DNA from 3 places in the Vibrio sp. 1249-1 genome. Region 2 is predicted to be linked to each of the others. Evidence: riboswitches for the same ligand, from Rfam matches in the RefSeq annotation. Region 2 holds a riboswitch; each other region holds the start of a gene.
What was found. Region 2 has a riboswitch for thiamine pyrophosphate ahead of thiB (thiamine ABC transporter substrate binding subunit). Riboswitches for the same ligand answer to the same signal wherever they lie in the genome.

Region 1 (2,269 bases), on a different contig from region 2:
GAGCTTCATGACAGTGCTCCAACTGCTCTTCCATATTCTCTTTGATCATGTGCATTGGAACATGACCAGGACCTTCGATAATCACCTGTACGTCGTATTCCCACGCTATCTTGGTTAACTCACCAAGGGTACGAAGCTCTGCAAATTGCGCTTCATCGTTAGCATCAGCAACCGAGCCAGGACGCAGACCATCACCAAGAGATAGTGCGACATCGTATTTAGCACAGATTTCACAGATCTCTCGAAAATGGGTGTATAAGAAGCTTTCTTGGTGATGCGCTAAACACCATTTCGCGATGATAGAACCACCACGAGAAACAATGCCAGTAACGCGTTTTGCAGTCATTGGCACATAACGAAGTAGTAAACCGGCATGGATAGTGAAGTAGTCTACGCCCTGCTCTGCTTGCTCAATCAGAGTATCGCGCATCACTTCCCAGTTAAGGTTTTCCGCCACACCATTCACTTTCTCAAGCGCTTGATACATTGGTACGGTACCGATAGGAACCGGACTGTTACGTAGAATCCACTCGCGAGTTTCGTGAATATTACGTCCAGTAGAGAGATCCATAACGGTATCGCCACCCCAGCGCGTTGCCCATACTAACTTCTCTACTTCTTCTTCAATCGAAGAAGTGACCGATGAGTTACCGATGTTGGCGTTCACTTTGACCAAAAAGTTACGCCCAATGATCATTGGTTCGGATTCTGGGTGGTTAATATTAGAAGGGATAATCGCGCGACCTTCGGCGACTTCTTTACGCACAAACTCGGCGGTAATGTCTTTTGGAAGATTCGCTCCGAAGCTTTGACCCGGATGTTGTTGATTCAGCACTTCATCGCGGTACTGAGCACGCCCCATATTTTCACGTAGGGCGATATATTCCATTTCTGGGGTGATAATGCCTTTGCGAGCATAGTGCAATTGAGTCACGCACTGCCCATCTTTGGCACGTCGAATACGTGGTAGATTGCCGTAACGAAGATCGTCTAGCGTTTCATCTTCTAGGCGTTCTTTGGTGTATACCGAGCTTACTTCATCGAGTAGTTCAGTATCGGCACGCTCTTCAATCCACCTTTCTCTCAGCTTAGGTAAGCCGTTGTAGAGGTCTATGGTGTGTTCTGGATCTGTGTATACACCCGAGGTATCGTAAACACGTACTGGCTCATTAGGCTCGAAAATGGGCGCTTCTTTTGTGCCTCCAATAAGGCTATCAGCGAGTGATATTTCACGCATTGGCACACGAATATCAGGACGTGAACCTTCTACGTAGACTTTGCTTGAATTTGGGTACGGTTGTACCGAGAGTGTATCAATGAACTGTTTTGCTTCCAGTCTCGCTTGCTTGCGACTCGACATAGCATTTTTCCTTGCTTTGTTATGCTTAGATAAAAAGTATTGGGATAAAAATGCTTGGCGGATAGATGCGACAAGAGGAATCGAATTAAGGACAAGTTGAGCGAGTGCTCTTCGTCTATAACAACATTCGACTATTTGATAGGTCGACCAGATAGAACCCTGGTGTAGATATCTTCTCTTGTTCCCTTCGCAGATTCTAATCTGATCAGGTTCAACGGATCCCGAATTAACGGTCTCAGCCTTATGGCACTCCGACAAGTAAAATCAGTATATAAAAACGGCTTGGTTAAACCAAGCCGACCTGATTAAGATTTGAGTATTTTTGCTAGCTACGCATCAATAATTGGAAACCAATCCACGCAGCTGAAATGCTTAACACGACATTCAGCAATACGTTCAATCCCATCTTAAAGAAAGCGCCCTGCTGCATAAGCAGCACGTTATCCATCGAGAAAGTAGAGAATGTGGTTAATGCGCCCAAAAAACCAAGACCGATGATTTGACGCCATGGGTCAGTGACCATCAACTCAGTTTCAAACGCAGCAATCAGTAGACCCATAATAAATGAGCCAACCACGTTCACGGTCAAGGTACCGTACGGAAAGCCACGACCGAGTAGCATCACACAAAGTTCAGAAATTAAGTAACGAGAACATGCACCAAATGCGCCACCCAATGCAATAAAACCCAAAACGGATAGTTGTCCCATAATTCCCCCAGAAAAGTTAATGGCGACATTGTAATCAAATTTACGGCAATAGTGATTATACAATCTTAGAATTCAGCAAAGTATAGCGCTTAAAACTTATCAAGATTTAAAAAGTTACAGGAGTCACTTTACTTCGATGTAACCCATCAAACCCGTCTTCATGTGTTCAATCACATGACAATGGTACATCCAACGCCCTG
Region 2 (2,269 bases):
AATAACAAAGGTCGCGATGATCATCGCGACCCCTAAACCTATTTTTGGAACAGAATTCAAAGGTAAAACCTATCTCATTCAGATGAGGATGGAAACGTCAGCTAAAACGTCAATGCGCTTTGCCATTCGCGAATCCAAGACTTACGCATTTTTGCCACTTCATCAGCACTAAAGCTCAACGACTTGCTTGGAACACTCAAAGTTTCAAAACCTTTAGGTAACTCAACGTCAGTGACTGGGTACATCCAGTTACCCGTTGGCATCGCCGATTGGAACTCATCACTTAAAATGAAACTCATAAATTGATCAGCAAGTTCTGAATTTTTTGCCCCTTTCACTTTGGCGGCTACTTCAACTTGCATGTAGTGGCCTTCAGCAAAATTCGCCGTAGCAAACTTCGAATCGTTTTCCGCAATTAAGTGGTACGCAGGTGAAGTGGTGTAAGAAAGCACTAAATCGGACTCACCATTGAGGAACATAGAATACGCCTCAGACCAACCTTTCGTGACCGTTACGGTTTTGCTCGCTAGCTTCTGCCACGCTTGCGTCACATCGTCGCCATAAATAGATTTCATCCATAGCATTAAGCCTTGGCCCGGCGTTGAAGTCCGCGGATCTTGGTAAATCACTTTCAGATCGTTGCGCGTTTCCACCAGCTCTTTCATGCTTTTCGGCGGATTAGCCAGTTTCTCTTTGTTGTACACAAACGCGAAGTAGCCGTAATCGTACGGTACAAACGTCGTGTCACTCCAACCGTTTGGTAACACTGTGTTAGCCGTATCCACATTGTGCTCGGCAAGCAGATCGGTTTTCTTCGCTTCTGCCATCAGATTGTTATCCAAACCTAATACGATGTCCGCTTTGCTATTACCGCCTTCAAGACGAAGACGATTCAGAATCGACACACCATCGTCCAACGCTACGAAGTTAACGTCACAGCCACATTTTGCTTCAAAAGCTTGCTCGATTTTAGGACCCGGCCCCCAATCTGCGGCAAAAGAGTCGTAGGTATAGATGGTTAATGTGTTTTCAGCGGCAAACGCTGAAGTAGAGGTGATTGCAGCTAGGGCAATCAGATTTAGAGTGGGTTTCACAGCTCGCTCTCCATGATTATTTCAGAGAAATAAGTTGAGCGGCACAGGGTTTGAGGCGGCTATTAAGGACTTCCAATATCCAGACTCAATTCCTACGCCAGCATTATCTGGTTCAGGTAATACGGGTCCCTAGTTAAACACTTAGGTCTCAGCGCCCCAATGCATTGATTGACTCAATGCTAAATGGGTTTGCTCCCCGATGAGTTGGATGGATTGTAAAGGTATTTGAGTGGTTACACAATCAGCTCACGAGCGCTGGTCATAACCCCAACGAGGCACCAAACCTTGCTCAATACCTAAGTGGTCGAGAATTCTCGCCACCATAAAATCCACTAAGTCTTCAATGCTCTTTGGCCGATGATAGAAGCCCGGAGCCGCTGGCATGATGGTGACGCCCATTTGCGACAGTTTGTGCATGTTCTCCAGATGTAGCGTTGAAAATGGTGTTTCGCGAACCACGAGCAACAGCTGCCCGCGCTCTTTCATTACCACATCAGCGGCCCGCTCGATCAAGTTATCTGACATACCATGCGCAATCGCTGCAACGCTTCCCGCAGAACATGGGCAAACCACCATTTGCTTTGGTGCAGCAGAACCAGACGCAACCGGTGAGAACCAGTCATCTTTACCGCAAACGGTGATGTTATCGGGATTGCAGTTCAGGTGCTCTACCAACGCTTGCTTTGCGGCTTCTGGCCCACTTGGCAGCTTAAGATTATGCTCGGTTGCCATCACAACACGAGCTGCCGAAGAAATCAGAACGTAGACATGATAATCCGCCGCAACCAAGCATTCTAAAAGACGAAGGCCGTAGGGAGCACCAGAAGCCCCCGTTAATGCCAACGTGATGGCTTTTTTATGAGAGGGTTGTGTTTTGTTTTGCATATAAATCAGGCTTTTTGTTTTAACTGCTCAAGAAGTTTTCCGTGAATACCACCAAAGCCACCGTTGCTCATGACTAGAATTTGGTCACCTGGTCGCGCACGTTCGACGATCTTGGCTACAAAGTTATCTATATCCGCATCGACAAACGCTGGCTGTTTGCATTGGTCGGCAATGTCTTGCACAGACCACTCGATATTATCTGGCTGGAACAAGAAGACTTCATCTGCACTGTGTAGTGACTCTGCAAGTGTGTTTTTGTGTACACCACGCTTCATGGTGGCAGACCGCGG
Region 3 (2,269 bases), on a different contig from region 2:
CATTGATTAGCAGGGATGGTCATACTCAACCCTGCTAATGTTGGTGTTTGACTGTCTTTGTATTGCAGACTTGCTTCGGAAAGCTGAATGCCAATCGCGTTAGCGAACATAAGTATGACCCGCAAAAAAGTGGTTCACAGGGCCATGGCCTTTACCTACATCCAATTCATCAGCGTGTGCGATAGCTTGGCTGATGTACTGCTTACCCAGGTGCACCGCTTTGTGTAGGTTGTTGCCTTGGCCAAGATAAGACGTAATGGCGGAAGAAAGTGTACAGCCTGTGCCATGGGTGTTTTTGGTTGGAAATCGCTTGGCGCTAATTAACTCGGCACTGTCTTGCATGATAAGCAGATCGTTGCTGTTTTCATTTTCTTCAAGGTGACCGCCTTTGAGCAGAATAGCTTTGGCGCCAAGCGCACGAAGGTCGGTAATCATATCGTTCATTTCAGATTCTGATTGAGGCATTGGCTTACCCGTCAATGCTGCGCCTTCGGGTAGGTTAGGGGTAATGATGTCTGCGAGCGGAATCAATTCTTCTTTTAAAGTGCTGATTGCCGACTGTTCCAGTAATAGATCGCCGCTGGTGGCCACCATCACAGGGTCAATCACGAGGTGTTTTGGCTGGTATTGTTTAATTTTGTCTGCAACGACTTTGATGATGTTGGAATCTGCCAGCATGCCCACTTTGACTGCCACGATGTTGAGGTCGGTAAATACTGCATCAAGTTGGCTCTCTACATGGTCGAGAGGAATGGGGAAAATCGCAGAAACGCCTTGGGTATTTTGTGAAGTAATCGCCGTGATTACCGAGCAAGCAAAACTGCCGGTTGCGGACATCGCTTTGATGTCGGCTTGAATACCTGCACCGCCACCACTGTCTGAGCCTGCGATGGTCAATACGATAGGGGTAGGCAAGGCTGGCGTGTGATGTGAATGAGGTTGTGATTGCTGCGTCATGGTCGCTCCTACTACAAGACGTATAGGAACTGACTTTGACCGTTGCAGATAGATCGATTTTTCGATCGCTATCGCTTACCTAAGAGGGGCGACGAAAGGCAAAGTGTGCATAGTTCCCTACGTCAGTGCTAACTGAATCAGGTTCAACGGGTCTCGAATTTCGATCTCAGCCAACACTTGTCGTGTGGCCCCCCGACTATTTCGTTCGGATGATAGCAGGACCATTGCGGAAGGGATACGTTTTTTGAGCGTAATTATAATGAGTATTCAATTATGCGAGGTGAGTGATAAAGTAAGCACCTAAATGGTTTGCTGGGTGGAATTTACTAGTGCAACGCTCTGGTGAATGAGCAGAACCTGGAATATTTAATAAATAATCGTGGTCTCGTTAAGCAAGGATTAGCATAAAACAAGGTTAAAAAACTGTTAAAATTTAACGTGTTGCCAATTTAACTTTGTTGAACTTTTTCACAGTTAATTAGGATGGCTAAGACGATCATCGAGCAAGGAGACTTCATGCTTAATTCTGTAACAGCGAAGTCAGTGATCGATCATGCGCTCTTTTTGGGGGCTGATTTCGCTGAACTATTCGTTGAACATCACCAAACCAACACTGTCCAGCTCGCATCTGGTGAAGTGGATAAGGTTAACTCGGGTATCGATTTTGGTATCGGTATTCGTCTTTTTTTCGGTCATAAGGTGCTTTACGGTTACACTAACAGCACAGATGAAGCCGAACTAAAGCGCGTAACCTCGCTGCTTGCTGCAAAAGACAAGCGTGAGCAAATCGCGTCAGCGGGTTCTTTGAATTTGAACCGCTACCCAATCCAACATGGTTGCCGCATGCCGCTAAGTAAGGATGCTAACCTAGATTCAAAAATCGCGTTTCTATTGAAAGTTGACCAAGCCGCACGTGCTGAGAGTGAGCATATCAGCCAGTTTATTGGCAGCGTGCTTCAGCGTGAACAACAAGTGTCTATCTTCAACTCAGAAGGTCTACACGTTGACGATACTCGCCACTACATTCGTGTTGCTGGTAACACTGTCGCGCAAAAAGGTAATGAGCAGTCTTCTGGTATGGAAGGTCCTGGCGCTCTTGCTGGTTGGGAATTCAGTGAACAGCTTGATGCCAAAGAGCTAGGTCAAACTATCGCGCAGCAAGCGTTAGTAAAACTTGGCGCGGATGCTTGTCCATCGGGTGAAATGCCGGTGGTGATTGGTAACGGCTTTGGTGGCGTTATCTTCCATGAAGCATGTGGTCACTTGTTAGAAACCACTTCAGTTGCGAAGAAAGCATCAGTCTTCCACGACA

Region 1: another riboswitch for thiamine pyrophosphate. It lies ahead of thiC (phosphomethylpyrimidine synthase ThiC); the one in region 2 lies ahead of thiB (thiamine ABC transporter substrate binding subunit).
Region 3: another riboswitch for thiamine pyrophosphate. It lies ahead of thiD (bifunctional hydroxymethylpyrimidine kinase/phosphomethylpyrimidine kinase); the one in region 2 lies ahead of thiB (thiamine ABC transporter substrate binding subunit).

The regions. Positions count from the first base shown of each region.
Region 1 is NZ_JAWOWJ010000024.1:1,622-3,890, reverse strand. Features, by position in the region: gene thiC (phosphomethylpyrimidine synthase ThiC) at 1-1,360, opposite strand, end outside; TPP riboswitch at 1,526-1,624, opposite strand; gene crcB (fluoride efflux transporter CrcB) at 1,686-2,069, opposite strand; gene R7Z50_RS22905 (multicopper oxidase family protein) at 2,193-2,269, opposite strand, start outside.
Region 2 is NZ_JAWOWJ010000012.1:78,071-80,339, reverse strand. Features, by position in the region: gene thiP (thiamine/thiamine pyrophosphate ABC transporter permease ThiP) at 1-60, opposite strand, end outside; gene thiB (thiamine ABC transporter substrate binding subunit) at 102-1,094, opposite strand; TPP riboswitch at 1,167-1,303, opposite strand; gene R7Z50_RS18890 (flavin prenyltransferase UbiX) at 1,341-1,979, opposite strand; gene mpl (UDP-N-acetylmuramate:L-alanyl-gamma-D-glutamyl-meso-diaminopimelate ligase) at 1,985-2,269, opposite strand, start outside.
Region 3 is NZ_JAWOWJ010000003.1:3,893-6,161, reverse strand. Features, by position in the region: gene R7Z50_RS06760 (ABC transporter ATP-binding protein) at 1-110, opposite strand, end outside; gene thiD (bifunctional hydroxymethylpyrimidine kinase/phosphomethylpyrimidine kinase) at 100-957, opposite strand; TPP riboswitch at 1,055-1,162, opposite strand; gene R7Z50_RS06750 (TldD/PmbA family protein) at 1,474-2,269, shown strand, end outside.